3 regions of the Pseudoalteromonas sp. NFXS53 genome follow, and region 2 is predicted to be linked to each of the others. Evidence: predicted binding sites of a transcription regulator. Region 2 holds the regulator's gene; each other region holds the start of a gene.
The links. Region 2 encodes sigma-54, which starts transcription at its own class of promoters, with help from an activator protein. Its sites were predicted from a motif close to GTTGGCACGNNNNTNGNNT; they were not measured.
Positions count from the first base shown of each region.

Region 1: AC1HJP_RS14665 (P-II family nitrogen regulator) is a predicted target of sigma-54. The motif match lies at 4,698-4,716, and genes of this name have one in related genera.
Region 3: AC1HJP_RS06920 (DUF3192 domain-containing protein) is a predicted target of sigma-54. The motif match lies at 9,431-9,449, and genes of this name have one in related genera.

Region 1 covers NZ_JBWVBR010000014.1:14,570-25,538, reverse strand. Annotated here, with positions in the region: gene AC1HJP_RS14680 (methyl-accepting chemotaxis protein) at 1-445, shown strand, start outside; gene mrcB (penicillin-binding protein 1B) at 490-2,850, opposite strand; gene AC1HJP_RS14670 (ammonium transporter) at 3,075-4,304, opposite strand; gene AC1HJP_RS14665 (P-II family nitrogen regulator) at 4,316-4,654, opposite strand; gene AC1HJP_RS14660 (S10 family peptidase) at 4,933-6,438, shown strand; gene AC1HJP_RS14655 (hypothetical protein) at 6,545-7,084, shown strand; gene AC1HJP_RS14650 (5-formyltetrahydrofolate cyclo-ligase) at 7,086-7,691, shown strand; gene rpiA (ribose-5-phosphate isomerase RpiA) at 7,784-8,440, shown strand; gene serA (phosphoglycerate dehydrogenase) at 8,450-9,679, shown strand; gene AC1HJP_RS14635 (oxidative damage protection protein) at 9,771-10,043, opposite strand; gene mutY (A/G-specific adenine glycosylase) at 10,084-10,969, opposite strand, start outside.
Region 2 covers NZ_JBWVBR010000015.1:15,821-26,789, forward strand. Annotated here, with positions in the region: gene pmbA (metalloprotease PmbA) at 1-163, shown strand, start outside; gene mgtE (magnesium transporter) at 222-1,580, opposite strand; gene AC1HJP_RS15305 (HPr family phosphocarrier protein) at 1,699-1,974, opposite strand; gene rapZ (RNase adapter RapZ) at 1,978-2,826, opposite strand; gene ptsN (PTS IIA-like nitrogen regulatory protein PtsN) at 2,844-3,296, opposite strand; gene hpf (ribosome hibernation promoting factor) at 3,299-3,586, opposite strand; gene AC1HJP_RS15325 (RNA polymerase factor sigma-54) at 3,615-5,135, opposite strand; gene lptB (LPS export ABC transporter ATP-binding protein) at 5,183-5,908, opposite strand; gene lptA (lipopolysaccharide transport periplasmic protein LptA) at 5,911-6,435, opposite strand; gene lptC (LPS export ABC transporter periplasmic protein LptC) at 6,425-6,979, opposite strand; gene kdsC (3-deoxy-manno-octulosonate-8-phosphatase KdsC) at 6,976-7,527, opposite strand; gene AC1HJP_RS15350 (KpsF/GutQ family sugar-phosphate isomerase) at 7,528-8,499, opposite strand; gene AC1HJP_RS15355 (calcium/sodium antiporter) at 8,514-9,473, opposite strand; gene AC1HJP_RS15360 (ATP-binding cassette domain-containing protein) at 9,687-10,505, shown strand; gene mlaE (lipid asymmetry maintenance ABC transporter permease subunit MlaE) at 10,502-10,969, shown strand, end outside.
Region 3 covers NZ_JBWVBR010000004.1:145,385-156,353, reverse strand. Annotated here, with positions in the region: gene AC1HJP_RS06965 (EAL domain-containing protein) at 1-3,449, opposite strand, end outside; gene AC1HJP_RS06960 (GNAT family N-acetyltransferase) at 3,473-3,877, opposite strand; gene AC1HJP_RS06955 (DUF3283 family protein) at 3,883-4,089, opposite strand; gene AC1HJP_RS06950 (substrate-binding periplasmic protein) at 4,195-4,887, shown strand; gene AC1HJP_RS06945 (DUF1289 domain-containing protein) at 4,900-5,142, opposite strand; gene AC1HJP_RS06940 (1-acyl-sn-glycerol-3-phosphate acyltransferase) at 5,295-6,395, opposite strand; gene AC1HJP_RS06935 (SO_0444 family Cu/Zn efflux transporter) at 6,491-7,912, opposite strand; gene zntR (Zn(2+)-responsive transcriptional regulator) at 7,896-8,309, opposite strand; gene AC1HJP_RS06925 (D-2-hydroxyacid dehydrogenase) at 8,384-9,331, shown strand; gene AC1HJP_RS06920 (DUF3192 domain-containing protein) at 9,495-9,875, shown strand; gene AC1HJP_RS06915 (GGDEF domain-containing response regulator) at 9,902-10,804, opposite strand; gene AC1HJP_RS06910 (PAS domain-containing hybrid sensor histidine kinase/response regulator) at 10,805-10,969, opposite strand, start outside.

The sequences.
Region 1 (10,969 bases), on a different contig from region 2:
TGAGGCGGCGCGAGCTGGTGAGCAAGGCCGAGGCTTTGCAGTTGTTGCCGATGAAGTGAGAACTTTGGCCAAGCGTACTCAGCAGCAAACCGAAGAAATTCACACCATTATTAATGCACTTCAACAAGCTTCAAATACCACACAAGACAAAATGCGTCGAAGTGTTGAGCAAATGGAGCAAGGCGTACTTGCAGCAGAAAAAACCAATCAGGTGTTACAAGAAGCGCAAACCAGCATGGTCGACATAGATAATCAGGGCCAACATATTAGTGTGTTAGTCCAGCAACAATCTCAAGCCACTCAACAAGCTTTGAGTGATGCGACAAGCATTAACAATGTTGCTCAACACACTCTTGAATCAGCAATTGCTACTCAAGATGATGCCCATGCACTTGCAGCAATGAGCTCTCAGCTTGAAGGTGCGGTTAAGAAATTCCAGTTTTAGTGATGCTGTTTAGCCCTTTTATCATCGTTAATGCCAACGCCAGTTTAAGAACAAGTTGGCGTTGGGTTGAACAGTTCCCGTCTAATAGGTAACTGTATAACTTTACCGCAACTTGGTGCAGCTTGTCGGCCTGTTTTTGGGTTTACAAACGCCCAGCGCACACCGTCCGGTCTTTGATCAGCAATTGCCTGCGGATTAAGTGGTTTCAGATAGCGAATGTATAGCTCAAGCGCACCACTAGACCCAGTCAAACCTGTTGGCTTGTTATCATCTCGTCCGAGCCAAGTCACCGTCACTGTATTGTGATCAAACCCCGCAAACCAGCTATCTCTTAAATCATTACTGGTGCCTGTTTTACCTGCAAGCTGAATAGACGGGAAGTGAAGATTAATGCGTTTTGCAGTGCCATCTTTGGTGACTCTTTTTAAGCCGTAATTTGTCATATAAATCGATTCTTCAGCAAAACGTTGCTCTGAGCGCGTTCGATGTTCATACAATACTCGCCCAACCGAATTGGTCATAGCAGCAATACTGGTAAGTGGCTGATAGCGACCTTGCCTGGCAATGGTGCTATACATCTGTGCCACATCAAATGAAGAAAGCTCTAGAGCACCAAGAAGTAACGAAGGGTATTGCTCAACCTGCTGCTTAATGCCTAATTCACTCAGTGTTTCAGCGACTTTATGCACGCCAATATCTAATCCTAGGTTGACCGCCGGAATATTAATACTTTTACTGAATGCTTCATAAAGCGGCATTTTGCCTCTAAATTTATGATCGAAGTTTTCAGGGGTCCATACATCCCCTGAACTATCTTTGACCTCTAGCGGTCCATCTTCTAACAATGTCCCCAAGTTATGTGTATTTTGCTCAAAAGCAGTGAGATAAATCGCTGGCTTCACCAAAGAGCCCACTTGTCGCTTGGTATCGAGTGCGCGGTTTAAGCCACTAAAGCGCATATCTCGACCAGCTACCAAAGCAGACACACCCGCTTTCTCAAGGTTGACTGAGAGCATCGCGGTTTCAAGCTTTTCAGTTTGATATTTTCGCTCTAGATAAGGTAAACCTTTGCGTACAGACTCTTCCATCGCGGCTTGTTTTTGCAAGTCAAAGTAAGTAAATATCCTCACACCAGCATTAATGACTTGCTGATCAGGTAACAACTCCTTTAACTCTCGATTTACCAACTCTAGGTAACCTGGGTAATTTTGTTGTCGGTCACGGCTTAAGGGCTCAACTTTAATAGGCCTTTCAAGTGACTGACGATATTCATTGGTACTTAAGTAACCATTTTCAGCTAGCAGCCTGAGTACCAGATCACGTCGTTCTTGGGCACGTTCAGGGTAACGTCTCGGGTTGTAATAAGAAGGCCCTTTGACCATAGCCACTAATAGCGCAATTTGGTCAAACTCAAGCTCATCGACAGGCTTTGCAAAGTAAAACTCTGCAGCCAGCCCCATACCATGCACACCTTGATTATATGCTTGCCCTAAATACACCTCGTTTAAGTAAGCTTCTAAGATGGCATCTTTGCTATATCTGAAGTCTAAGATCATCGCTATCAAGGCTTCATTGATCTTACGCGTAAGAGTTCGTTCTCGAGTTAGATAGAAATTTTTAGCTAACTGTTGAGTCAATGTGCTGCCACCTTGCACCGTTCTTCCAGCTTTAATATTGGTATAAAGCGCTCTAAGAATAGACATAACAGATACACCATGGTGTTCATAGAAGTTTCTATCTTCCACAACCAGTAACGCATCTTTTAAAATAGTGGGAAATTTATCGAGAGGAACAAACTCTCTGTCTTGCTTTGAGTCATTACCAATACGAGCTATTTGTACGGGCTCTAATCGAGCTTTAGGCACTCGCCTACCAGACTCATTGACTATGCTGGCTAATTTTTTACCGGCAAAATTTAAGGTAAATACTTTGCCTTGCTCAACCCCATCATAAAACTCAAAAGCGCGTCGATAAATACGGATAGTTCGCCCTTCAACCACATACTGACCTGTGCGACTAAGCTGATTTACTTCTGAATAATTTAAGCGCTTTAATTCCCAAAGCACTTCTTTTTCTGACAAATATTGATCAGGGCGGAAATCCATCGTTCGGGCATAGACCTGCACCGGCAACTGCCATTTATTCCCTTCAAATTGCTTAGTCACTTTGGCATCAAGGTAAATCACATAAAACGCTAACACCGCGATAACTGCGATACTGCCTTTCCAAAATAAACGCCAAAGTCCTAGCAAGGTTCTTTGTTTGAATTGAGCAAATCTACCTTTTGACTGTTTTGTAGTTTTATTCGTTGTTTTTTTTGTGCTTTTCGATTTAGGCGCAGCGCTTTTTTTCGGTGTTGCTTTTTTTGTAGACGATTTTGGGGTAGGAGTCTTTTTTTCGGCCATGCCTTTATTCACGAATGGTTAATGCCAATTTAATCACCATAGATTACCTTAGATTAACAAGACCTGAAAGCCTAACTCATTGCTAAGTTAGGCTTGATTTTATTCAGTTTTCAAAATGCACACAGTGAGTAACTCTCATCACATGAACACCACTCAGTAAATCTTAACTCGATACTTCTGATATTTGTTCTTCACTCACTGTGTGCAAATTGAAACTTTGACAACTATTGACCGCGAACCGTAACAAACTCCGGATAAGCATCAACACCACAGTCATGTTGGTCCATACCTGACAACTCTTCTTCTTCGCCAACTCGAATACCCATTGTTGACTTTAAGATAGCCCATACAATGTAAGAAGCGATAAATACGAAAGCAAAGATACTGACTAGACCAATTAACTGTGTCACAAAGTTCGCATCGCCATTTGAAAGTGGTACTAACATGATACCTAATGCGCCACAGGTACCGTGTACAGAAATCGCACCTACAGGGTCATCAATCTTAGCCTTATCAAGGAACACGATACTGAATACCACCAGTGAACCACCTAATGCACCCAACAGTACTGCCAGAATCGGTGATGGTGAAGCTGGCTCTGCCGTGATTACAACTAGACCCGCTAATGCACCATTTAAAATCATAGTGAGATCTGCTTTACCCCAAAGCACTTTACAAACTAGTAGTGCAGCAATCGCACCTGCCGCTGCCGCAGCATTGGTATTCACAAGAATTTGACTCACAGCAACCGCATTCGCTTTATCTGCAATGAATAGTTGGGAACCACCGTTAAAACCAAACCAGCCCATCCACAGAATAAACGTACCTAGTGTTGCAAGTGGCATATTTGAACCAGGAATTGGATAAACTTCACCGTTCTTACCATATTTACCTTTACGAGCACCTAGCAGTAATACGCCCGCTAATGCCGCTGCCGCACCTGCACCATGAACAATCGCAGAACCTGCAAAGTCTACAAAACCCATTTCAGATAAGAAACCGCCGCCCCAAGTCCAGAAACCTTCGATTGGGTAAATTAGGCCTGTTAAAACAACGGTGAATGCTAAGAAAGCCCATAGTTTCATTCGCTCCGCAACTGCACCTGATACAATTGACATTGCCGTTGCCACAAATACAACTTGGAAGAAGAAATCAGCTTCTAATGCATGAGTTGCATCATCTGCGGCACTACCAATGAGCGCGCCAAAATTCGGCACTATGCCACCAGCTGTATTATCGACGTACATAATGTTATAACCCACCAGCAAGAACATAGTACAAGCGATGGCATAGAGCGCGATATTTTTTGTTAGAATTTCAGTGGTGTTTTTTGAGCGAACTAAGCCCGCTTCAAGCATGGCAAAACCCGCTGCCATCCACATAACCAATACGCCAGAGATCAGAAAGTAAAAAGTATTTAAAGAGAACTTGAGTTCTATGATGCTGTTTTCCATTGTTATTGCTCCTAAATCGCTTCTTCGTCGAATTCACCAGTACGGATACGTACAATTTGGTCTAGGTCATACACAAAAATCTTACCGTCACCGATTTTTCCGGTGCGAGCGACTTCACTTAAGGTGTTAACAATACGCTCTGCGTTTTCGCTTTGTGTTGCGATTTCAACTTTGATTTTTGGAATAAAATCAACTTGATATTCAGCACCTCTGTAAAGCTCAGTGTGACCGCGTTGACGACCAAAACCCTTTACGTCAACAACCGTCATACCTTCTACACCTAGCTCCGATAATGCTTCTCTGACTTCATCAAGTTTGAATGGCTTGATGATAGCGCTGATCATTTTCATATTGCCCCCTTCGACATTGTGATGCGTTATGTTGGCAATGAATAATCAAGCTCTATACCAAAATTAAAACTTTAAAAAATACATAAAGTTAACAATTTAAGAACATTTAAAATTAGATAAAATGCACCAATTAAGTGCGTAGTTATGCAAATTGAACTGAGCTGGTGCATAAATTTCAATCATTTTTACACCCATCTCAATTTGTCCATACTTGGACTCATAAACTTTGCATATTCAGTAAGAGCAGAACATTATTTAGTTTCGGAGGACATCAAAAAATGAAACTAAAAACCATCATCATCAGTGCAGCATTGCTGATAAGCCATGCGGTCAATGCAAGTGAACATAGCCGCCAAATCGACATAGACAACCAAGTTGTCTCAAAACATAAAACTAAGATTCTTGGTGAAAGAATTAACTACACTGCGACCACAGGAACTCAGCCTGTCTGGGATGAAGAAGGTCATCCAGTTGCTACCCTACATTACACCTACTACAAGAAAACCGACGTTAAAGATTTAAGTAAGCGCCCACTGCTAATCTCATTCAATGGTGGCCCTGGCTCTGCGTCAGTGTGGATGCATATTGCTTACACAGGCCCTAAAACTCTAAATATCGATACTGAAGGTTATCCGGTTCAACCTTACGGTGTACAAACCAACCCTTACTCAGTTTTAGACGTAGCTGACATTGTTTTCGTAAACCCAGTGAATACTGGCTATTCGCGTGTTTTACCAAACAAAGATGGGAAAATGCCTAGTAAGGCAGAGCAGAAAAAGCGCTTCTTTGGTGTAAATGCTGATATCAAATATCTCGCCGAATGGCTAAACACTTTTGTGAATCGCAACAACCGCTTTTTATCACCTAAGTTTTTAATTGGTGAAAGTTATGGTACTACACGTGTATCAGGTCTTGCTCACGAGCTACAAAACAGCCAATGGATGTACTTAAATGGCGTAGTATTGGTTTCGCCTACCGATATTGGCATTAAACGACAAGGCCCTGTAAAGGCTGCGAATCGCTTACCTTACTATGCGGCGGCGGCTTGGTACCACAAAGCGTTAGCGCCAGAGCTACAAAATAAAGACTTGTTAGATGTATTAGACGAAGTTGAATCTTACACCATTAATCAATACCTACCAGCATTGGCAAAAGGTGCATTTATCAGCGATGCTGAAAAGCAACAAACAATTAAGCAAGTTGCTAAGTTCAGTGGTTTATCAGAAACCTTTGTCGCTCAGAACAATTTAGATATTCCGACCAGCGCTTTTTGGAAAGAGCTACTAAGAGACAGAGGTCAAACGCTTGGCCGCTTAGACTCTCGTTATTTAGGTATTGATAAACGCGATGCTGGCAGTCGCCCTGATTACTGGCCAGAGCTAACCTCATGGCTGCACTCTTTCACACCAGCCATTAATTACTATCTACGTGAAGAGTTAAACTACAAAACCGATATTAAATACAATATGTTTGGCTCGGTTCATCCATGGGATCGCAGTAATAACAACACCGGTGAGCAACTACGTTTAGCCATGGCGCAAAACCCTTACCTTAATGTGTTAGTGCAAGCGGGATACTATGACGGTGCAACCAATTATTTCGATGCAAAATATACAATGTGGCAACTCGACCCAAGTGCAAAAATGCGTGACCGTTTAAGCTTTAAAGGTTATCGCTCAGGCCATATGATGTATTTACGTCGTGCTGATTTAGAGCAATCGAATCAAGACTTACGTGAATTTATTCAAAACGCCCTACCGAATGGCAAATCAGCTAAGTACTAAAAACTTATACCATGGCCTTATATCTTGCTTATAAGGCCCCACCTTCATTCGCATGTCTTTAAAATTTGGGTATACTCAAAGCATTAGCGAATTTAAGGATGTTTCCATGACTGACAAATACCGTGTTGTATTTGCCGGCTTCGATAGCAGCGTGAGTGAATCAGCCGCCATCGAGCAGCTCAGCTTAAAACTTAAAACAACGCCACAAAAAATCACAGCGTTCACGCAAGGCAAATCTTTATTTGCCCCCAGCGAAAAAGCCAAATGCCTTAAACAAGTAAAATTATTGGCCAGTTTCGGCTTACATGCCAAGCTGCAATCAGCTGAGAGCAATGCAAATAGCGTCAGTTCAATTCAAAACTCTAAAGATGAACGCATTCTAGAAGCCCTTGATTACATTACTTCTAGCCTTATTCGGATCGAAGAACGCTTAGAAGAATTAGAGCAACGTTTACCTTCACAAGAGATCGTGAAAGAAAATAAAGTCGAAGATGATTGGCAAGAAGACGACCTATTTGATGAACTTGAACTTGATCCCCCCCCTAAGCGCAGTAAAAAAGTGCAATATGGTCTTGGTGTTGTACTCATCATTCTGTTGATCATATTAGCCATCGCACTTGCTTTTCCTGAACTAGTCGCCTTTTAATATGAGTAAAATTCATAATTCGAAAATATCGCGTACTGAAATCAGAAAAAAAGTACGCGAAGCTAGAAGAAATCTAACTCCATCATTTCAAAAACAAGCTGAAGAAAATTTAACTATTAATTTTTCTCAACACATAAACCTCCCTAAAAAGGCCAGAATAGGGCTTTATCTAAGCAATGATGGTGAACTTAACACAAACAAGCTAATTCAAGAACTTAGGGTTAAAAAACATCAAGTTTACCTACCTATAATTCACCCTTTCAACGGCACCTCATTGCTATTCCAGCAATATGAAGAAAACTCACCCATGGTGGCTAATCGCTATGCTATCTTGGAACCTAAGCTGAATTGCAGCCAAATTTGCCCGCTTCCTGAATTAGATATTTTGCTAATGCCCTTAGTTGCATTTGATGAGCAAGGAAATCGACTTGGAATGGGCGGCGGCTACTACGATAGAACATTGGCAAAGCACTATGCTGAACAACGTGAAAAGCCTAAGTTAATTGGCCTTGCTCATGATTGTCAGAAAGTAGAAAGCTTACCAATAGAAGCATGGGATGTGCCTTTACAGCAGATTTTAACACCGACGAAGTTTTACCAGTGGTAAAACTTCAACGTTAAACGCTTAAAACACGTCACTTTGCCTACGATTTCGGTATACTTGCGTTGACAACTTTTGACAACAACCTTGGAACTGAAATGACTCAAGACGAAATGAAAAAAGCAGCGGCGTGGGCTGCACTAGAGTTTGTAGAAGAAGGCACGATTGTAGGTGTTGGTACAGGCTCTACGGTAAATCATTTTATTGATGCGTTAGGCAGCATTAAAGATGACATTAAAGGCGCAGTATCTAGCTCAGAAGCTTCTACTGAAAAGTTAAAAGCACTAGGCATTGAAGTTTACGAGTTAAATGATGTGGCTAAGCTAGACGTGTATGTTGATGGTGCTGATGAGATCAATGCACATAATGACATGATCAAAGGCGGCGGCGCAGCATTAACCCGTGAAAAAATCGTAGCAGCAGTAGCTGATAAATTTATTTGTATTGTTGATAACACCAAACATGTAGAGACTTTGGGTGCATTCCCACTACCAGTTGAAGTGCTCCCTATGGCACGCAGTTATGTGGCAAGAGAACTGCTTAAACTAGGTGGCGATCCAGTTTACCGTCAGGGCGTGATCACTGACAACGGTAATGTGATCTTGGATGTTCACGGTTTAGAGATCAACGATGCAAAGCAGCTTGAACAACAAATTAACCAAATCGTCGGCGTAGTTACCAACGGCTTATTTGCTGAGCGCGGCGCAGACATCGTTATCACAGGGACACCAGAAGGTCCTAAAATTGTAAAATAGGAATGAGTCATGAGTAAGGTTTCTTTAGCAAAAGAAAAGATCAAAATACTGTTGTTAGAGGGCGTACACCAAAGCGCAGTTGAAACCCTAAAGCGCAATGGGTATAGCAACATTGATTATGTTAAGACTTCCTTACCTGAAGATGAACTCATTGAACGTATTTCAGACGTTCACTTTGTGGGTATTCGCTCGCGTACTCACTTAAACCAACGCGTTATTGATGCAGCAGAAAAACTGGTTGCGGTAGGCTGCTTTTGTATTGGTACAAACCAAGTTGACCTGCAAGCGACTAAAGAGCGTGGTATTGCGGTATTTAACGCGCCATTCTCAAATACACGTTCAGTTGCAGAGCTCGTACTAGGTGAAATTCTTTTATTACTTCGTGGCATTCCACAGCGTAATGCTATGGCTCACCGTGGTGAGTGGTTCAAATCAGCTATTGGCTCTTATGAAGCCCGAGGTAAAACCTTAGGTATTATCGGTTACGGTCACATCGGCACTCAACTTGGCATTATGGCCGAAAACATCGGTATGAAAGTTGAATTTTACGACATTGAAGACAAACTCACTTTAGGTAATGCTCAACAAATTCAAAACCTAACGCAACTTTTACAGCGCGCCGATGTGGTAAGTTTGCACGTACCAGAAACACCATCGACTAAAAACCTTATTGGTATGGCTGAGCTTGAAGTGATGAAGCAAGGTGCGATTTTAATTAATGCTTCTCGCGGTACAGTGGTCGATATTGATGCACTATCAGAATCTCTAAGAGATAAAAAGCTAGCTGGTGCTGCAATCGACGTATTCCCCGTAGAACCAAAATCTAACGATGAAGAGTTTGTTTCTCCACTGCGCGAATTTGATAACGTGATCTTAACGCCACACGTTGGTGGTTCGACACAAGAAGCGCAAGAAAACATTGGTATTGAAGTCGCAGGTAAACTGGCTAAATACTCAGATAACGGCTCTACACTAAGCGCGGTAAACTTCCCTGAAGTATCGCTACCTGAGCTTGCGAATCGAAGCCGTTTGTTACACGTTCACGTCAACCGACCAGGTGTACTTACACAAATTAACCAAGCATTTGCTCAGCACGGCATCAACATTGCAGCTCAGTACCTACAAACCGACGACAAAATTGGTTATGTTGTTATTGATGTAGATACCGACCATTCTGAAGTGGCACTGAAAGAGCTTAGCGCAGTTGAAGGTACTATCAGAGCACGTATTCTTCACTAATAGCAAATAGCCCCGAAAATAAGAAACAAATAAAAAGCCCCGCACACTCAAGTTTGCGGGGCTTTTTAAATTTAGATAAAGATTAAAAAGATTATTTCTCAGGTGGACGATAGCCTTCGATTTCTACTTCTTTACCCTCAAATAAGAAACCAACCATTTGCTCTTCAAGCAACTGACGGTGATCTGGGTCCATCATGTTTAGGTGCTTTTCATTGATCAGCATAGTTTGCTTATGCTGCCACTGTTGCCAAGCTTCTTTAGAGATATTATTGAAAATCTTTTCACCCACTTCACCAGGATAAAGTTGAAAAGCAAGGCCTTCAGCCTCTTTTTGTAATTTCTGACAAAACACTGTGCGTGCCATAGTTCATCACCTAATTAAATGCTCGATTAATGACGTTAGTCTACCCCATTGTGCCTAGGAGTTTAACTAACTTTTTCGTTGGTGCTGCAAGCCCAACTTCTGGATGTTCTGCTAAATCAAACCAAATAAGCGGATTGTCGTGAACACAATCTGGAATAGAATCTAACTTTAAAATTTGCGGATGTATCGTCAGTTCAAAGTGAGTAAAAATATGCACAAATGATTCTAGAGATTGTACTTTTCCTTTTAAACCCTGCTGAGCAATAAAGGCCTCAACTTCTTGTAATGACTCAAACTCAAAGAAGCCAAACAAACCGCCCCAAATGCCCGAGCTTGGACGCTTTTCCATTAGCACCTTGTTATCTGCGTTAATTATCAAATGATACGCCTGCTTTTTTGGTTTTTCTTTCTTCGGTTTAGAGTTAGGGAAGGCTTTAACTTGGTTGTTTGCATAAGCTTGGCACTGGCTTACTAACGGACACGCTTCGCAGTTAAAATTACTACGTGAACAAAGGCTAGCGCCTAAATCCATCATGGCTTGGTTAAACTCAGTGACATTGTCTTTTGGCGTGATGGTATCGCTTAAGGACCAAAGTAAGTTTTCTACTTTTTTAACCCCATACCAGCCTTCAACCATAAAGAATCGAGCTAGGACACGCTTTACATTACCATCTAAAATCGGATGCGGCTGACCTAGTGAAAGCGACAAAATCGCGCCTGCAGTCGAGCGGCCTATACCAGGTAAATCGAGAACTTGTTCAAAAGTTTCAGGAAACTTACCCGCATATTGGTCACGCACAATTTTTGCTGTTTTATGTAAATTACGTGCTCGGGCGTAATAACCGAGCCCAGTCCAATGATGCAGCACTTCATCTTCTGGTGCATCAGCTAAATCGACAATCGTCGGAAAACGCGCCATAAAACGC
Region 2 (10,969 bases):
TGAGCAGGGCGAGATCCAATATCCAGTAAGTGAGATCACCATTGCTGGCAATCTAAAAGACATGTTCATGAATGTGCAGGCCATTGGTGGAGATATTGAAGCGCGTGGTAGCGTGCAAACGGGTTCGATATTAATTGAGTCAATGCAGGTCGCAGGTGAATAGGCTTTAATTAAAGTAAAAGCCCGCGAAACTGAGCGGGCTTTTTTGTGTCTGAAGCGGGTTAAACTAAGAACCAGGTCGCTGTGCCTAGGAAGGCAAAGATACCCACAATATCTGTGACTGTGGTGAGCACCACACTGCCCGCAAGGGCGGGATCTATATTCATACGCTTTAAGATAATTGGGATACTGGCACCGGCAATACCGGCTGCAAGTAAGTTCATGAACATCGCAAATGCGATCACGCCACCGAGTACGAAATCCCACTGCCATATGGCAACAACACCAGCGATTAAAATAGACCAAAGCACACCGTTTAAAGCCCCGATAGCAAGCTCTTTACCAAGTAAGAACTTCTGGTTGGTGTTGTTGATATGGCCAAGGGCAATACCACGAATAACTAAAGTTAGAGTTTGACTGCCGGCCACTCCACCCATACTCGGTACAATGCCATTAAGCACTGCTAAAATAGGGAGTATATCTAGGGTACTTTCGAAAAAACTGGCGACAAAGGCGGCAAGCAAAGCCGTTAAAAGGTTAATGCCAAGCCAGATAGAGCGGCGTTGGCTACTCTTCAAAACCGGTGCGAAGGTATCTTCTTCATCATCTAGACCCGCCATACTTAACATGCTGTGTTCGGCATCTTCACGAATAACGTCTACGATGTCATCGATGGTGATACGACCAAGCAGTTGCAAGTTATCATCAACGACCGCTGCAGAGATCCAGTTATGACGTTCGAACAGTTGTGCCACGTCACTTTCATCCATAGAAACGGGGATGGTCTCTTTCTCATCATCCATGAGTTCTGCAACCACTTTATCGGGTGAGTTCGTTAAAAGGGTTGCGACAGGTAGCGCTCCGATAAACTGGTTTTCTTTATCGACGACATATAAGTCATCGGTACCATCGGGTAACTCGCCTCGCAGACGTAAATAACGTAATACCACGTCGAGCGTCACATCAGGCCTAATGGTGACCGTATCCGTGCTCATTAGGGCACCCGCAGAACGTTCTTGATAAGAAAGCGCTTGGGTTGCCCTTGCCCTATCTTGGGCGTCCATTGCTCCGACAACGTCTTGGTAGACGTCTTCAGGTAAGCTTCTTAGAACTTCACCTAGGTCATCGTCGTCCATATCCTCAGTTGCGGCTGCAATGAGCTCTGGATCCATTTGGTTGATAATACCAATACGAACGTCTTCAGACAGCTCTTCGAGTACATCACCTTGAATATCAGGATCAACTAATTGCCATAGCTGAGTACGTACTTTGTGCGGAGAAGATTCAAGGAGTAATGCGGTGTCGCAGGGGGGAGTTTCAGCCAGAATACGCCTAACCTGAACAAACTGACCATTGTTTATTGCGTGCGTTACTTGTTGTAATTGTTGCAGCGTATAGTCTTGTTCTAAGGCTTCTGGCATAGGCAATCCATTTATTGGGTGGTGTGCACCGAGAATAAAGGTTTAGGCAGTTAATGTGAGCGCCTAAAAAGAGTGCCTTAAGTTTAACGTAATTTTTGCAGAGTTACCAAGTGCTTGGTTATTCATCTTCATGAAATTTTTGTGCAATTAACTCACCAATGGCTGAGAGTGCGGGCTCGGCATCTGGGCCTTCACAGCAAACTCGAAGCTGCTTGCCATGACTGCTTTCAAGCATGAGCAAAGCAAGTACACTGTCACCAGGGGCTTCTTTGTCATCTTGATAAAGGGTGATCTGAGCATCAAATTGTTGGGCTAATTGCGCAAGCACTGTGGCTGCACGTGCATGCAGGCCACACTTATTTTGGATTAGAAAAGTATCTTCTACCTTGACCATGTTCTAGTCTGCGTCTTGTTCGCGGTGACGTATTTGCACATTGTTATGAGTTTTAGCAAAGCTTTCACCAATGGTTTGAGCAAGGTAAACAGAGCGGTGTTGTCCGCCAGTACAACCAATTGCAATGGTTAAATAGCTGCGGTTATTGCGCTCTAGGTGAGGTAACCAAGTTTGTACAAAGGTTTGGATCTGCCACGTGAACTTCTGCACTATGCTGTGGCTTGCTAAATAATCTTTAACTGGTTGATCTAACCCAGTAAGCGGTTTTAGCTCTGGTTCCCAATGCGGGTTTGGTAAAAAGCGCGCATCAAATACATAATCGGCTTGCTTAGGGATACCATGTTTAAAACCAAAAGATAAGAAAGTAATAATAAGTTGCTTATCTTTTTTGCCAAGGATCTGCTCTCTAATGGTTTCTGCTAGCTGATGTACACTTAAATCTGTCGTATCGAGCAAAACATCGGCTCGTGTGATTAATACATCGAGTAACTTCTTTTCTTCTTTAATTGCTAAATCAAGCGGCAGATTATTTAAAGAAAGCGGGTGTAATCGACGCGTTTCTGAAAAGCGTTTGATCAGTGCTTGGTCATCACTGTCTAAATAGAACAGCGTTGGATTCGCAAAACCGGGTAAGTACTCAAGAATATCATTAAATTCTTGTTGCTCTTTTGGCAGGTTACGAACGTCGATACTGACGGCTATCTTGTCATAGTTATCAGAAACACTTCTGACCAAAGATGGTAGGAGATTAACTGGAATATTATCAACACAATAATAACCAAGGTCTTCCAATACCCTTAAGGCAACGGATTTGCCCGACCCTGAGCGACCACTAATGATGATCAGTTCCATGGATTCCTCTCTGTTAATTAATCTTGAAGTGCAATAAGTTGATAGAGTGCGTCATCGTCTTTTGCATGACGAAGCTGTTTACAAAACTCTTTGTTGTTTAGTTTATCAGCAATTGCAGCTAAGGTCTTTAGATGTTCTGCATTATTACCTTCAGGTACAAGCATTGCCAAGAGAATATCGACAGGTCGGTTGTCTATTGCGTCAAAATCAATACCGCTTTGATTGGTCACTAAAATAGCAAAAATAGTATCAATGCCTGCTAAGCGGCCATGAGGAATAGCAATACCTTTGCCTATGCCTGTACTGCCTAGTTTTTCTCGCGTTAGGAATGCATCTAATATTTCGTGGGCGTTATGTTCAGGAAGGTGTTCGCTCGCTAATTCACTGATATACTCAAGCGCGCGTTTTTTGCTATTAAAAAGGACCGCAGCTTTACTGCAGTCCTTGTTGATAATCGAGCTAAGTTTCATGGTTAGTGTCGAGTTAATTTCTCTTTATGTTTGATAACTTGGCGATCGAGTTTATCAACGAGTTTATCAATAGCTGCGTACATATCAGAGTGTTCATCTGAAGCGAAAATTTCACCGCCATTTAAATGAACGGTAGCTTCTGCTTTTTGTACCAGCTTCTCAACATCTAAGATCACGTGAACGTTGTTTATGTGATCAAAATGCCTTTCTAGCTTTGCAAACTTCGTGTTTACATAGTCTCTTAATGAATCTGTGATTTCTACGTGACGACCAGTTAAATTTAGTTGCATAAGCATTTTCCTTCTCTTGGTTTACGTCTTAAATCAAGCTCTTACGCTGATTTGACGGTGGAATAGAGAGTGACTCGCGGTATTTTGCAATTGTACGACGTGCCACTTTGATTCCCTGTTCTGCCAATATATCTGCAATTTTGCTGTCGCTCAATGGCTTAGCAGTATTTTCTGCAGCAATTAGCTTTTTGATCAATGCTCTAATCGCAGTCGATGAGCATTCACCTCCGTTTTCAGTGCTTACGTGGCTTGAGAAGAAGTACTTCAGCTCAAAAATGCCACGGGGTGTATGCATGTATTTCTGAGTGGTGACACGAGAAATGGTAGACTCGTGCATCTCGACCATCTCAGCAACATCATTCAAAACCATAGGCTTCATTGCCTCAGGTCCATGTTCAAAGAATGCCTGTTGTTGTTGCACAATGCAATTAGTAACTTTCATTAAAGTGTCATTACGGCTTTCTAAGCTCTTAATAAACCATTTAGCTTCTTGTAGGTGAGAGCGAATGAATTGGCTGTCAGTGCTTGATTTTACTGAGCGTGACATTGCTGCGTAATGATCATTAACCCTTATTTTAGGCATACATTCTGGATTAAGCTCAACAACCCAGCGACCTTTTACCTTTTTCACTGACACATCAGGAATAACATACTCAGATTCTTCACGAATAATACTGGCAGCAGGTTTAGGATTAAGGCTGTGGATTAGTGTCATCACTTCTTTTAACTCAGGCTCTTTGAGCTTGGTCTTTTTCATGATAGTGCGGTAATCACGGCTGGCCAGTAGATCAATATGCTCGCTTAACACCATTTTTGTTTCAGCAATGAAAGGCGTATCAGCATCAAACTGGTTGAGTTGAATACATAAGCATTCTTGTAATGAGCGAGCTGCAATACCTACAGGATCAAAGAGTTGAATACGCTTTAATACAGCCTCAACTTCGTCAAGTTCAATTAGCTCTTCGTCATTACCTTCATTAATGCTTTCTAGGAGTTCTTCGGTACTAACAGTAAGCAAACCTGCATCATCAACGGCTTCAACAATGGCAACGGCAATGGCTTTATCGGTTGGGCTGAATGGCGTGAGTTCTAATTGCCACATTAAATATTCGTGTAATGTTTCAGTGGTCTCCCCCTGATAAACAGTTTCGTCTTCAGGCATTGGGCCGCTACTGGTGCTCGGTGCTGCACTCATGTACTCGTCCCATGTCACATCCATAGCGAGATCGTCACTGACAGTGTCTTTACTCAGTGCGGCATCGCTATCGAGTTCGTAATCGCTGGTCGGTTCATCACCGTGACCATCATCAGCAGAATTAGAGAGTTGCTCGATAGAATCAGCATCTTTGGTCGCTTTGTCTGAATCATTGCCATCAGCACTTGGCTCTAATTCCGATTCATCTACTTCGAGTAAAGGGTTGCTATCCAGCGCTTCTTGGATCTCTTGCTGTAGATCTAGTGTGCTCAATTGCAGTAAGCGAATTGCTTGTTGCAATTGTGGTGTCATGGTTAGTTGCTGCCCCATGCGCAGCTGTAGCGATTGCCTCATGTATTTCTAACAATCCTTTTTGTTATTTGGATTATGTCTTGCTTTAACTATAGACGGAATTGTTCACCTAGGTAGACGTCTCTTACGGTTTGATCAGCTAAAACTGATTCAGGCGTACCTGACGCGATTAATTCACCATGTGAAACAATATAAGCTTTCTCACAAACATCAAGGGTTTCTCTTACATTGTGATCTGTAATGAGGACACCAATGCCGCGGTTTTTTAAATGCTCAACAATTTTCTTTATATCTAACACCGAAATCGGATCAACGCCAGCAAAAGGCTCATCTAAAAGAATAAATTTAGGGTTTGCGGCTAAAGCGCGAGCAATTTCAACTCGGCGACGCTCACCACCTGATAAAGCCATGCCCTGACTGTCCCGAATATGTTGAATATTAAATTCATCTAATAGGTCGTCTAGGGTTTGTTCTCTTTGTACTTTATTGAGGTCTTTACGCGTTTCTAAAATTGCCATTAAATTTTGATACACAGTCAATTTTCTGAAGATGGAAGATTCTTGAGGCAGATAACCTATGCCCATACGTGCTCTACTGTGCATAGGTAGCAAAGTGATATCTTCGTCATCTATGGTGACTTTACCTTTATCGCTAGGCACAAGACCAACGATCATGTAAAAACTGGTGGTTTTACCTGCGCCATTAGGGCCGAGAAGACCAACAATGCTCCCAGCTTCCACACTCAAACTGACATTTTTTACGACTTGGCGTCCTTTATAGCTTTTTGCTAGGGCTGTGGCAGTTAACACACTCATGCTTATTGACCTTGTTCAGGGTTAGACTTTGATGCCTTTTTCTCGGGCACTAAAATCGTGTGTACACGTTGTTTGTTTTGTTCATTCTGCTCAGCACTGATCAGTTGCTTCTCGATGTCATAAATAATTGCTTCAGCCTTGATAACTTGACCTGCTTGATTGATTTCGGCTTTGCCTTTGATGGTAAGCAGTCGATTTGCAACGTCATACCTGACTTCTTCTGCGCTGGCACTTAATACTGTGCCATCAGGCTGCTTTTCGATAAAGCGAGCTGGTTTGCCTGTTGCGACTAAAAGCTGTTTGTTCTCACCGAGCTCTTCACGCTGATGTACTTCTAATCTATCTGCATAAATTTCACGGTTGCCATGAATGATTTCAACATTTTCTTCAAAGATACCAATGTTTGTCTTTAATTGTGCTTGCTGCTTACCTGCTTTAATTGATACTTGTGACATAGGAGCTGTTTCAGCCAAAGTAAAGTTAGAAAAGCCGAGTAGTAGCAGTGAAAGAAGTAGTTTATTGGTCATAATAAATGGTTCGCGTATGGTTAATGAGCTCAATAATTTCAGTATTGAGGTCGGCATTGAGGCCTTGTCCTTTTATATTTAAATGAGGGCCCACAATTTCTACGGGTAGATCTGAGCGCATGCTGCGCTGAGTAATATCAACTTGAATATGGTCTGCACTGATTTGGCTTATCATTGCACCTTCAGTTAAATTTAGGGCTTTAACATCTCCCTCTAAGATCAGCATGTTATTTTCATATAAAGTGGCTTCATTGGATGAAAGTTGCCAATTTTGAGGGCCATTAAACAGGGTGAATGTCGGTGATGTAAAGTGGCTAAAACCGAGCTGCTGATAAAGCTCCATTTTATTTGCTTCAACTAAGTAATTTCGTATGCCGGCTTCAGAATATTTGGTTTGCTTTAGATCTGTAGCAACATAATCAGGCGTGGCTATGCTCTCTTCTTCAGTCGAGCTTTGCTTTTTAGGTTGATCAAAATACGGTGACCATATCCAATACATGGTCAGTGCAAAAATAATTAATAATATGACGCGGTTGACCGTCATGCGCTTGTTCCTGATGTGCCGAGTGTGTGACCTTGACACAACATAAGCAAGTCAGTTAACTCTCTCACAGCACCAAATCCACCAGGCAGCGAAGTCGTGTAGTGTGAAAGGTTGCGAATAATTGGGTGTGCATCGTTTACGGCCACAGCAAAACCCACTTGTTCCATCACTGGTAAATCAGGACCGTCGTCACCAATGTAAGCGATCTCGATATCTGTCAGGTTTAGGTTTGCTTTCAGCTCTTCGTAGGCTTTCACCTTGTCTTCTTGCCCTTGGTAAATATGCTTTACTGTTAAGCTAGTCATACGTTGCTGAACAATCTGTGAATGGCGACCGGTGATGACGGCAACTTCAACTCCAGCATTGATCAGTGCTTTTATGCCAAAGCCATCTTTGGTGTTGAATGCCTTTAATTCTTCGCCATTATTGCCAAGGTAAATACGGCCATCAGAGAATACGCCGTCAATATCACAAATAAGCAACTTAATTTGCTTCGCTCTAGATACCACATCTTCGCTGATTGGCTGATATAAGTCGGCAAATTGCATTTAAATGACTCCTGCTTTTAATAAGTCTTGCATATTCAGAGCGCCAATTGGGCGATTAGTTTCATCAACCACAATTAAGCCATTAATACGTTTGGTTTCCATAATGTTTAATGCTTCTGCTGCGAGCATATCGGCTTTAGCCGTTGTGCAATTAACAGTCATTGCATCATCAATTTTTGCGCTGTGCAAATCGAGCTTTTGTTCAATAATACGGCGTAAGTCTCCGTCGGTAAAAATACCGGCCAAAATACCTTGTTCATCAATAACTGCAGTCATGCCTAAGCCTTTGCTCGAAATTTCGAATAACGCATCTTTGATAAGTTTGCCCGTTTCGATGATTGGCATTTGCTCACCTTGATGCATGATGTCATCTAAGGTCAGTAATAAACGTCGACCGAGTGAACCACCAGGGTGAGAGAGTGCAAAATCATCGGCAGTAAAGCCACGCGCTTCTAGTAGGGCAACGGCAAGTGCATCACCCATGACCAGTGTGGCCGTCGTGCTCGCTGTTGGTGCTAACCCCAGTGGGCAGGCTTCTTTCGAGACCGCAATACACAAATGAATATCAGAAAGGTTAGCCATTGAAGAATTAGGATTGCCAGTCATGGCAATGGTTTTTGCACCAATGCGCTTTATAACAGGAATAATATTGACGACTTCGCTGGTCTCTCCTGAATTTGAGATCAGTAACACCACATCGTCTTTGGTGATCATACCGAGGTCGCCATGGCTTGCTTCACCAGGGTGAACAAAAAAAGCAGGGGTGCCTGTACTGGCGAGCGTTGCAGCTATTTTGTTGCCTATGTGCCCTGATTTACCCATACCAATGACTATGGTTCTGCCCTGGCAGTCAAAAACAGCTTGGCATGCTTTAACAAAGCTTTCATCAATATATTGTGTAATTTCATCGATGGCTTGTTTTTCAATATCGATGACATTTAAAGCCGTTTTAGTAAATTGTTCAGCAGTCATGTGCACTCCAACAACTAAATAATGTAATACATGTACCCGATGAACGCGGCAAGAAGTAGGCCCCCTTCAACGCGGTTGATGCGGCGAGTGCCTTTAAGGCTTAGGCTCATCGCGATTAAGATGAGCGTCGCACCTAGCATAATGTAAATGTCGCGTTGTGCGATGTTTGCATCGATAACTGCTGGGTTTAAGATCCCCGCAATAGAAAGTACTGCGAGAATATTAAAAATATTTGAGCCAATAATGTTGCCCATTGCTAGGTCATCTTCATTTTTTAATACGCCAGCAATACAGGCTGCTAATTCAGGGAGACTGGTACCAACCGCTATGATTGTCAGGCCAATTAATAAGTCGCTCATACCAAAATATTTGGCTATATCAACGGCTGCATCAATAAGATAACCAGAGCTAATAGGAAGCATGATCATACCCACGACTAACCATAAAACCGCTTTGTTGGTTGGTACATCATTCGGTACTTCATCACATGCTTCAGCAACTAAAGGGTCATCGTCTTGGTTGCCTGAGCGTTTGGTTAAAATGAGTAAGGTTGCGAGAAAAGTGATAAAGCCAGCAAATAAAACTAGGCCTTCAGTGCGACTAAAGTGATTGTCACTGACGATGAACCAAGCACCTAAAGACACGACAACAAGTAATGGCATTTCGCGTTTTAAGATGCCTGAGCCAACAGACAGTGGGCGCAATAGTGCGGTAATACCTAATACTAGTAATATATTGGCGATGTTCGAGCCCACCGCATTACCCACTGCGGTATCTGTTTTATCTGCAAAAGCAGCCTGCGCTGCAACCATCATTTCCGGAGCCGATGAGCCCATTGCTACTATAGTTAAACCTACGATTAATGTAGGTACACCGAAATTTCTTGCCAATGCTGCCGCGCCAAAGACAAAACGGTCCGCACTCCAAACTAACGCGGCAAAACCAAGTATCAAAATGATGAAAGATAAAATCATAAAAAGAATATGCCAACAAGGAAAACAAAATTGCGGCAAATAGTATCAAAAGCATAAAAAAAAGTATAAACAAAACGCTAGGTAAAAAGCTTTATTCATAGAAGTGAGCTATTACTAAAGCAGAGCTGTATCTATCACTTACAAAATTTTACGAATTCTCTTTTCACACTAAAACCAAAAAAAAGTATGATATGCAAATTGGTGAACCAGAATATGGAGCGCGACTTGTCGCAATCAATTATCGAAATCAAGGATGTAACTTTCTCCAGAGGTGATAGGACCATCTATAAGAACATGAGTTTCTCGGTACCAAAGGGGAAGATAACCGCAATTATGGGCCCTAGTGGTATTGGTAAAACCACCATGTTGCGTCTTATTGGCGGTCAATTAAAGCCAGATAGTGGCGATATTACTTTTGAAGGGCAAAGTGTACCGGGGATGACCCGTGCTGAGCTTTACGAAGCCCGTACGAAAATGAGTATGCTCTTTCAAAGCGGTGCGCTTTTTACAGATATGTCAGTATTCGACAACATCGCTTTTCCTCTTAGAGAACATACGCAGTTAAGTGAAGAGCTAATTCGCCTTGTTGTGCTTATGAAGCTTCAAGCTGTTGGCCTTCGTGGTGCCAGAGATTTAATGCCGTCAGAATTATCTGGGGGTATGGCAAGACGTGCAGCACTGGCTCGTTCAATAGCGCTTGACCCAGAACTAATCATGTACGATGAACCGTTTGCAGGACAAGACCCTATCTCAATGGGCGTGTTGGTACGTCTGATCAAGTCGCTTAATCAAGTATTAGGTTTGTCTTCTTTAATCGTAACGCATGATGTAACAGAAGTACTGAGTATTGCTGATCATGTGGTGATTATTGCTGAGCAAGGCGTGATTGGTACGGGCACGCCAGAGCAGATGTTGCAACATAGTTCACCACTGGTGCAGCAATTCTTAAAAGGGTTATCAGACGGTCCTGTGCCTTTCCACTTTAAAGCTGCGCCTTACGAAGATGAATTGTTACTAGGAGCGCAGCAATAATGGATTTTTTACAAGCATTAGGCCATAAAACTCTGAGTCGTTTTGCCTCATTAGGGCGTGCAACACGAATGTTATTGGGCGCCTTACTTAGCATGCCTAATTTTAAAAAAGGCACGCCGCTGTTAATTAAGCAGCTTTACATGGTAGGACATCAATCATTATTGATCATCATGGTGTCGGGTTTATTCATCGGTATGGTACTGGCTTTACAAGGTTATACCGTGTTAGTGGGGTACGGCGCTGAAGACAGCTTAGGTCCTTTAGTTGCACTGAGTCTACTGCGAGAGTTGGGTCCGGTTGTAACTGCACTATTATTTGCCGGTCGAGCGGGCAGTGCATTAACCGCCGAAATTGGTTTGATGAAAGCAACCGAGCAGTTATCAAGTCTGGAAATGATGGCAATTGATCCGCTTAAAAGGGTCGTAGCACCGCGTTTTTGGGCGGGCTTTATCAGTATGCCGCTG
Region 3 (10,969 bases), on a different contig from region 2:
ATAAATTCACGGCCATTCGCAAATGCGATGTTTACTTGTTGCCCAAGACTGAGTGTTAATTGTTTCGCAATATGTTTAATAAGGCTTTCAAAGAATGATTTACCGTAAATGTCATAGAAATGCTTGAGCCTGTCGACTCGTATCGCCATCACAGCTAGGCTCTGATTAATCTCTTTTTGACTGATTGCATGCTCAACCCAATCAATAAAACGGGCTTTGCCTGCAAGTTGTGTGACTGTATTGATACTTTCAAGTTGCTGCAAGGAGCGTTCTGACTCCTTTTGGGCACTAATGTCTGTCAACCCAACCACATAATTGCTCAACTCACCATTACCATCAGATACTGCAGTCACTTTAATCAGCACATGACACTGCTTACCATTGGCAAGACCAACCCGTTCTTCGCCAACAAAATATTCTGACACTTTTAACTGACTTATTTTACGCAGATAATGCATTCGCGTTGCAATTGGCAGCCCTAAGTTCAACGCAGAACTAGATTTGGGTTCTTCAACGATATTAAATGCTTGTTGTAAGGCTGCATTACAGGCTTTGATGCGCAACTGTTTGTCGAGAATAAACACCCAATCTCTGGCTTGTTCGAAGGCAGCACCAAACAACCTTGCCCGCTCAGCGAACATCTTTTCTCTGGTTAAGTTGGTATAAGTACCCGTTACACGCTCTGGCACATCATTGGTCCAAGCCATTACTTTGCCCGAGTCTTTATACCAACGCCAATGCCCCTCTTTGTGCTGCAGGCGGTAAGTGCAATTAAAATAGCCTTTATTGGTGGTCACAAATTCAAGCCATTCGAGCCTGAATAGATTACGCTCAAATGGGTGAATTTTTTGCAAATACTCGTCTAGCGTCACAGCATCATTATTGTAACCAAGCTCAGCAGTAAGTCTCGGCTGGTAAATTAAGTGGTGGTCTAATTGCCAATCCCACACCCCTGAGTCACTACTTTCAAGTGCAAGCTTTAAACGCATTTCACTATTTTGCGTCTCTTTGTGTGCCGCCAATAAAATTTGCTCAATGCGCTGCTTTCGGCGTAACCATAAAGCAAATAAAACGGTGATAATAAAGACATAGCTTGCAATTGCCAAAGGCGAGCGCCAAATAGGGTAATTCACTTTAATGCCGAGCGAAGCCGGCGGTGTGTAATCTCCGGTAAGTGGATCTTTCGCCCACACTTTCAACTGGTAGCTACCTGGGTTTAACTTTGGAAATACAACCCGGTTATTACCTCGGGTTAAGATCCTTTGTCCACCTGAAATTTGGTATTCGTAGACGATGCGATCTTGGTATATAAAGCTCATTGCAGAGAAAGACACTTCAAGGCCTATGTCATCATGGGCTAATTCTATTTCCTCAAAAACCTTTAAGCCACTGTGCGTCAACTTTCTAGACATGAGTTCAACCGAGGTAATATTCACTCTATCTAACAAGTTTTTCTTAGGCCTATTGACCTTTGGATCAAACATAGTGAAGCCTTTCACCGATCCATAGGCTATATTTCCGTTTGCTAACTTTAACGCAGCACCACCGTTAAATTCATTACTGAGTAAACCATCTCCTGTGGTAAATTGCTGCAAGTGAAGGTTATCAGGGTCTAAACGCCAAATCCCTTTGTGAGAAGACATCCAGATCATGCCCTCATCATCTTCTTGCATACCGTACATCAAGGTGCCAAGGTTATTCTCTTCTAAATTTATGGTGTGCACTCTTTCAGAGCTTTGTGGGTCAAGGCCGATTAACCCGTAATTCGAAAGTGACAGCCACAGAATATTGTTTTTATCTATCATGTAAGACTGCACGATAATGGGTATATCTTGATGTGCGTCCGGTACTGCATAAATAACATGTAATTTATTGAAGATAGGATCAAATCGGTACAAAGTTCCGCCTGTAAAAAACAACGGATGCGTTGGGTGGCTTGGTAAAGGCTTTAAAAATGAAAAAGACAAAAACGGGTCAAACTGTTCAAATTCCCCTTCTAGTTTGTGCAGCTTTTTATCATTGATACTGTACTTAAAAAAGCCATGCTCTGCGTGAATAAAGTACACAAATCCATCTTCAGACACATAAACGCCATAAAGCCTATCTTGCAGAATTTTGGTTTCTTCTTCGTCACGCCCTGTCAGTTGTGTTGCTTCGCCTTTGACTGGATCATAAACAAAGAAGCCTCGATTTGTTTCTAGCCATAACTTATCTTCATACAAGTGAAGCGTATATATTGAAAATTCAGGATAGACATCTTCACCTAAATACCCTTTTAAAAATATCTGTGTTTCATTTTTTTCAGGGTCGTAACGGGTGAGGCCATCATTGGTTGCAGCCCAAATATAGCCTCCAAGCTCCACCATTCGCCAAACGGTATTATGTGAAAACCCCGACCCTTGGGTATTCAAACTGCTGACATTTTTAAAGCGGTCAACTTGCTCTGAAAGATAAAACGCCCCGTCACTTTTCGTTGCTAACCATAAGCCATCGTGATTATCTCGCACTATTTCCATAATGCTGCTATCAGCAAGGGTAAACTCACTGTTTAGCAGTCTTTGATCGCGTACTCTTTGCCCTGTTTCTGGCCAAAAATGTATTAACCCCTTATCTGTAGCTAGGAGCAAATGATCGTCTTGAGGCTCGATATCCCATACATTAATATCAGCAAACAATGTTTTGTATTGCCAATCAAATGACCCGCTTGCAAATTTTTGCTCAAGGTCGCTAATATCTATTTCATATAACCCTTTCACCGCCCCCAACAATAGGGTGTTGGTATCTTTCAGATAAAGTCGCTTAGTATTGGACTGATATTCATGTGTGACTTCGTCAATGTATGTTATTTTCTGAAGTTGTTTTGATGAATGCTGGAATACAAACGCACCATCAGTGGTCGCAATAAAGAGAAAATCGCCATGATTAAGCAACGCCCTAACAAAAGTGCGTTGTTCTAAAACAGGCAGCTGGATCTGGTCAACAATTTCGCCCGTATCAACCTGCATTAAAGCCACATTATCAAAACGGCCTAACCAAATATGGTTATCATCTTTTTCTAAAATTTGGTTTATTGAAAAATTGACATAGTCTTCTTCCGTTTTTGGGGCTGGAAAGTAATTTCTATAACTGTCTGATTTCACGTCGTAGCTGAAAAAACCCACATTTTGCGTCGCTATCCAAACCCTTTCTTGAGAATCTTGATAGATTCGATTTAGAACGACTTCTTCAAGTACCCCTTCTGGACCTGACACATTGAGTACTCGATAGCCATCGTATCGATTTAAGCCAGCTTCTGTCGAAAGCCATAAAAAGCCTTGGCTATCAAGTAACAAGGTATTTACGTAACTTTGTGATAAACCTTCTGCAGGAGATAAGCGGCTAACGCTAGCATTTACGACACTGCTGCATACCAGTAATATCCAAAAAATGACAATGCTTATTAGCCTCATGTTATCTCCTTCCTTAATAGCCGCTAGGGCTGATACTTCATGGCGATGATATTGCGGCCCTGCTGTCGATAAGCGTTGAGCATACACGCTAACTCTTCTGGTAAGGCTTCGACACAGGTAAATTGAACAGCACGGTAAAACCCTTCTAAGTGAGCGTATGCAAAGGTAAATATGGGCTGAGTGTGCTGAGATAAAACCTTAAGTATGATTTGTTTTGCAATACCTTGACCGCGATACGCCTCAGCAACAAACAAAGTCGATAAAAATAACTCGCCCGCTCTATTTTGAATACGACACGCAGCAACAATAGATTGACTCTTAACTACCCACACTTCATCTTGTTTGTTAGCACGACCGCGAACATTATGAGCTTGATAAAACTTATTCACCAAAGGAATGGCGATTTGCTCTAAGCGCTCAACCTTCATGGAGGTTAACCTGCCAACATCATGCTGAGGTAGTATTCAAACTTTTGCTTTAAGATTTGCTGTTCCGAAAGTGGGCGATTATTGATAGTATCGTAAATCGTTTCACGAGAATTCTTACCACGTTTGATTTGATAAGCCCAAAATGAGGCTTCGTAATCGAGTTGAATTTGGTATTTTTCTTGTCTAGGTAGGTTGCACAAGTTGTAACTCATAACGGCTTCACTAAATTAAATACATAATAATCAGACTGCGTACCATACTATTTTTAGCTATAGTTCGCTATATTTTACAAAACAGTGAAATAAGATATTTAAGGAATGAATTTGTTTTTGGTACACAGAAGTATATTTTTGCTGTTACTCTTTTCATCATTTATTCAAGCTAGCACAGATAAACTCACTTTTAATCGCCCTGCTGATACTGCGCAATCAAGATATGTTGTGGAGCTGATATCACTCGCCTATAAAGAAATAGGGGTTGAAGTTGAGCTAATAGACTTTAACCGAGACAGTGCGCTTGTAGCCGCTAATGAAGGGGTGTTAGACGGACAATTAGCTAAAATATCAGGCTTAAGTAACACCTATCAGAATCTATTACGTCTTGATACACCATTATTAGATTTTAAACTCAATTTAATCAGCTTTTGTGACGACTGTACTTTGTCTGATATGCCTTCATTGGTTATCCATTCGACTTATCCTGCAGCAGCCAAGTATCTTGAGTCTACCCCATATAAGGGTCAGCTTTATAAAGTGAAAAGTGTTTCGACACTATTGAATTTATTGATGCAAAAACAAGTGTCTGCGGCGCTTGTCATCGGTTTTTATTTAGACCCTTATATGCAAAAACTGCACAACTCTGGCATCAAGCTCACAACCTTAGACTCACAATATGTATACCATTACCTTCACAAGAAACACCAACACCTAGTACCTGCACTGTCTGCAACGCTGCTACAGTTTAAACAATCAGGTAAAATGCGCGAATTAAAGAGTAAACATAATTTATAAACAAAAAAGATGTTAGAAATCAAACGGAGTTTGCTGCTCGCTTTGATCATCAGATGATTTTTTCTTACTGGCTAGATAGCGTTTATAGCGTTGCTGGCACAAGGCTATCACTTTTCTTTTTTGTTGATCGGTCAATGTATTCCAAGCAAAACGCTCCTCTCTACTGCGATAACAACCTTTACAGTAGCCGCGATTATTGACCTGGCAGATCCCCTTACATGGACTGGGGATCTCAAAAATCTCGATTTGTTCCATCAACAAAAGTTAAAAATGTATGGTATTTAATCTATTTTTAGATTTTTTAACCCTCTGTTGTCAACAATATAAATTGAAAGATCAGAGTTCGAGCTTTAAGCATGCAATAAAAAAGGGAGCTCAAAAGCTCCCTTCCGTCAATCAAATAATGTTTAGACAAATTCGCCTTTGCGCTTTAAAGGCTCTGCGTACATAGCCAAAATCTGTTGGTGTAATTCGCTTGGAATAGTCTCAAGTCGAGTTTGAAACTCACTCTTAAGTTCTGCAGACACCGTTTCTTCTTGGCCACCTGCAATGTAATTTGTTGAGTGTAAGTAATACTGGCTGATAATTTGTTTATCAATACTGGCTGCCAGCGCTTCCGGTGTATCACACTCTTCTGTTATCGGCAAACCGAACGAAACATGAACATGACCTTTGTCTGAGCGCATACCTTCAATGATACTCTCTATGTCTTCACCTTCAGCTTTTACATACTCACCATGGGCTTTTTTATGAACAAGCTCTTTGGCCTTAGCAACGGCACAAGGCTCGTATTGATAAGAAATCGACACTGGAACGATTTTTAACTGCTTTACGTAGTCTTCAAAAGACAGCTTCAAACGACGACCTTGCAGTTGCAGCATTTTTAAAAGCGCAGGATCAGTTTGATCCACACCATCTTTGGCTCGGCCTTCTTTTTGTGCAATCCAAATTGAATTACCCGTATCTAAAGAGTCGTAGATGTAAGCAGAAAGCTGGCTCAATGCTTTGAGCATTTCTTTTGGTGCTTTCACTGAGCGCTTAACGATAAAGCTCTTGTTTAAACGCATGAGCTCATTGATATAAGGCACTTGTAATAAGTTATCGCCTATAGCAATACGCACCGTTTGCATATTATGCGAGTGCAAGCCCCAGTTCATGATGGCTGGATCTAAAGCAATATCGCGGTGGTTTGAGATAAATAAGTACGGGGTAGATTTATCGAGCTTTTCTAAACCAGAAAAAGTCACTTTACTGGTTGTACGCTTGATTAATAACTCTAAATAGCCCGCTACTTCTTGCTGAACTTGTTCAACGGTTGCGATATTGCCCCATTTCTTTCGTAGTTGGCTACGCACTAGAGGTCTTGCAATGAAAGGCCATTTATTTAACCAACTTGGCGCATTATGCTTGGCGATAACATCAATAAAGTCATTGTCTTCTAGAAGACGAGACAGCGCGGCTGGGACTTCTTCATCATTGTAAGGTCTTATATCTGCGTATTTATCCACAAAACTACTCATTGTTACTGGGTAAAAAAAACGTCGTATTTTATCTTGCTAATCAGTCGGATGCTAAGGTTATCAACTCCGACCAGATAAGCCCATCATTTCATTCGTTGTTTTAACGATATCAAAACTAAACGCAACATTAAAATCAACAATATCACCCCCAAACCTTGAGTTAACCAACTCGGCATTAGCTCATGTTCCATGCCATGGGCTGGATTAACTTCAAAGCCAAACTGCTCGACTAAATAATCGGTTAAAAAACCAAAAGTAATCGCCACCCCAATCACACCTGTTAAGTAGGCGCTCACGGCTCGTTTTCCTAGCTCGGTTGCAACCACACCCAAAGTGGCAATGTTGGTTGCAGGGCCTGCTAACATAAATACCAATACGGCTCCCGGTGATACACCAGCCATTAATAAGCCTGCAGCAATTGGTGTAGAAGCCGTCGCACAAATGTACATAGGTATACTCACCAAAATCACCACAACCATTGCCAATATGCCATCGCCCCATTGACTCAAGAATGAGGTCGGTACATAAGTTTGTACTAGCGCAGCGAAAAACAGTCCTATCATCAGCCACCCCATAGTGTCACTAAGTAGCTTATTACAACTAAAGTGAACGGCTTGTTTTATCTTGGAGAAGAAAGACGCTGCTTGCTGCTCATCTTTTTTACTTTCGCAACACGATGATCCGTTGTTCACAGGCTGTGCTGGGAGCTCTGTATCACAACAGCTTGTCGTTTTTTCAAGTAACGCTTCGCTACTATTTACGGTGACATGATCTGATGATGTTGTACAACAAGCTGTTTTTGTACCAGTTACAGTTTCTGCTTTTTGACTACTACAGCTTGATTGCTCTTCTAGTTTCTTCGATCCACAACAGTTTGTTGTCGCGGGTTTTTCTTCTTTCTTTAAAGTCACTTCATCAGATGACATTGAGCAGCATGATGCTTTTGGCTTTGTTACTATTTCTGCTTTTTTACTACTGCAACTTGTCTGCTTATCTGTGCCATCCTCAACATCACCTGGCTTAGGAGCGCAACAGCTTGTACTCATAGATACTGAATTTTCAGATGCAGCAATTTCAATCTCTTTATCTAAGTTCTTTGTTTCAGACCCTTTTTCTTTGCCAACCAATAAACCCGCCACTATCGCGCTCGACACAGCGGCTATTGGCCTGATAATCGCCATAAATGGCCCAAGTAACACATAAGACACTGACACCGAATCTACGCCAGTTTCTGGTGTAGACACTAAAAACGCCGTGGTGGCACTTTTTGAGCCACCAGCCCTTCTGAGCCCCACCGCAGCAGGAATAACACCACAGGAACACAAAGGCATTGGCGCACCAATTAAAGCCGCTTTAATGGTCGTCCACACACCTTCTTTGCCTAAGTGCTTTTGTAAAAAGTTTTTAGGTATGAAGATATTTAAAAGGCCTGCCAGTAATAACCCCAACATTAACCAAGGGGCTGAAACTAAAAATAAAGACCAGAAATTAGATAACAATGTCATCCGCTGCCTCCAAGGTAGTTAAAATTGAACAGCCAGTCGCAAGCTCAGAGCCGCCACAACAAGCATCTGCCAACAATGATAGAGATTTTTCGAAACGCTGTAATTCAGCTATCTTATCACGAACAATTTGTCTTTTTTGCAAAGTGAGTTGTTTCACTTCGCCACAGCTGTGATGTTGCTTTTCTACCTTAATTGCTAGCAATTCTTGAATTTCTTTAAGGCTAAATCCGACTGCTTTTGCTCTTAAAATAAACTGCATTTGTTTTTCATGTTTAGGACCATAAATACGATAACCTGACTCACTGCGTTCACTAAAACTCAGTAGGCCATGCTTTTCGTAATACCTTAAAGTATCCTTACTAATATCTAAACGCTTTGCTAATTCGCCTATTTTCATCTTACACTCCCGACTTATTAAGCACATTATAAACCTTTGAGTAAACTCCAAGGTCAACAGAGCAGATTAAATTTATGAAGATTGTCTTACTTGATGCCGCCACACTCGCCAATACTGACCTAGTACCTTTGTCGGCTCTTGGTGAATTGGTTACATATCAAAACACGAACAAAGAGCAGGTACTTACTCACTGTAAAGATGCAGACATTGTAATATCGAATAAAGTGGTGCTAGACGCTACAACCTTAGCTGAATTGCCTCATCTAAAACTCATTTGTGTTGCTGCGACTGGCACTAATAACATTGATCTTGATGCGGCTAAAGAATTGGGCATTCGTGTTTGTAACGTCGCGGGTTATTCAACCCCATCAGTCGTGCAACATACTTTTACTCTACTTGGCAACTTAATGACTAATATTCACCGCTACCAGCAAGATTGTGCGAATGGTCTTTGGCAACAAAGTAATATGTTTTGTCGTCTTGATTATCCGATCACTGAATTGTCGGGTAAAAACTTTGTGATTTTTGGTCATGGTAGCTTAGGACAAGCGGTTGGCAAAGTTGCTGAAGCATTTGGCGCACAGGTCATTATTGCTGAAAGACCGAACGCTACTGATATTCGCCCTGGCCGAACAGCGTTCATCGAAGCGTTAAAGGTGGCCGATGTGTTATCTATTCATTGCCCGCTTAATGATGAGACCCGAAATTTATTCAATAGGGAAACCTTAGGTTTGCTTAAGCCTACCAGCTTTGTGATCAATACAGCCAGAGGCGGTATAGTTGATGAAGCGGCTTTAGTTGAAATTCTGACAAATAACCAAATTGCAGGAGCAGGCTTTGATGTATTATCTGTTGAACCTGCACAAGCAAACAATCCCCTTGCCAATTATCAAGGTCACAATTTAATACTGACCCCACATACAGCTTGGGCGGCGAAAGAATCTATTGAACGATTAGTGAAAGAAATCGCAAATAATATTGTTAACTTTAACAATGGCAGAGACAGTAATGTTGTTGTGTAATTAGCTAAAAGTTGGTGAATTACCCTAAAATTTAGAAGGGTCAACACTTAAAAATCTGTATAAAAAACAACAGGCAATTGTAAAATAAAGACTTTTAAAGTTGGCAACAATATTGCTCTAATAAGAACAAATTATCTGAAACGAATTTTTAAGGAAATCTACAATGAAAAAATTATTACTTGTTGCTGCGCTAAGTGCACCATTACTTTCAGGCTGTATTGTGGCTGTTTCTGATGATGGCGTTGAGCCAGGCTGGGCGTCAAATCACAACGGTAATCGCTGGCAGTATCAGCAAGAAGAAAACCGTAAAACTATAGCGAGCCTAGACTTAGGTGCCGACTACAACCAAGTACTTGGTCAATTCCCAACACCTGACTTTACAGAGTTAGTGAAAAAAGATGAAGGTGTTTTCAAAGTGATTTACTTTGCAACAAACAGCAAACACTCTGATGGCAAAGTAACAAAAGACGAATGCACGCCACTGGTGTTTAAGGATGAAAAGCTAATTGGTTTTGGTCAATCAGCACTACTGCAAATTTTATAAGTATTTCATTAAGCCGTTAAACTCTTTTAACGGCTTAATATTGTTACCCTTTCTTGTTGCATATGTGACTTCACAAGCGCGTCATCAGCAATCTTCAATACATCCTGATCACTACCATTAAAATCCTTCTCTATGTTTACTATGCCAATACTAATGCTGACATGAGCGCAAATTGGCGAGCTTTTATGAGGGATTTTCAACGCATCAATAACATCATGCATATGTTTTGCAAACAGTGAGATTTGCTCTTTATTTTTACCCTTTTGTAGCGCTGCAAATCGCACTCCATCATATCGAGCAACGAAACCATCATATATATGACTGCTCTCATTCAAAGCTTGGGCGACTTTAATTAAACACTCATCACCCGCTGCATAACCATAGTTATCATTAAATTCTTTAAAATAATCTATATCGACTAAGAATAAAGAAAAGGGCTCATGGCTTTGTGAACAATCCTGCCAATAGCTGGCTAAAGTTTCGTCTAATAATCGACGATTGGGGATCTCTGTTAGACCGTCAATCGCAGCCAGCTTTTCGAGTAAATCATTCTTTTGCTTAATCGCTAAGTGATTCTTCACCCTTGCTTTTACAATGACTGGACTAAATGGCTTGGTAATATAGTCCATTGCGCCCATTTCAAGCCCTTTAGCTTCATCGTTGTAACTGTTACTCGCAGAGATAATAATGAATGGAATAGAATAAGTACTCTGCTTTTCTTTTAACTTTTCAAGCAAGTCATAGCCACTCATACCTGGCATACGGATGTCTGAAATAATCAAATCAACCGTATTGGATTCTAGAAAACTGACCGCTTGTTCACCACTTGCGCACAGTGAGATACTGTACTCATCAGACAAGGTGTTCTCTAATACGACACGATTAAGCGGATCGTCATCTACGATTAAAATATGCGCACTTTTTGCCATTTAACACCCACTTGCTCTATTTTTCAGAAACGCTTGTACTTTTATTAATTGCGTTTCAAGCTCAACGACTAACTTAGGGTTTACTAATTTTTGTTGTTGCTTTAACTCTGCTTCTAGCTGTTTCGCAGCTTCTGCTAATTGTTCAAACCCTAACCCAGCTGATGC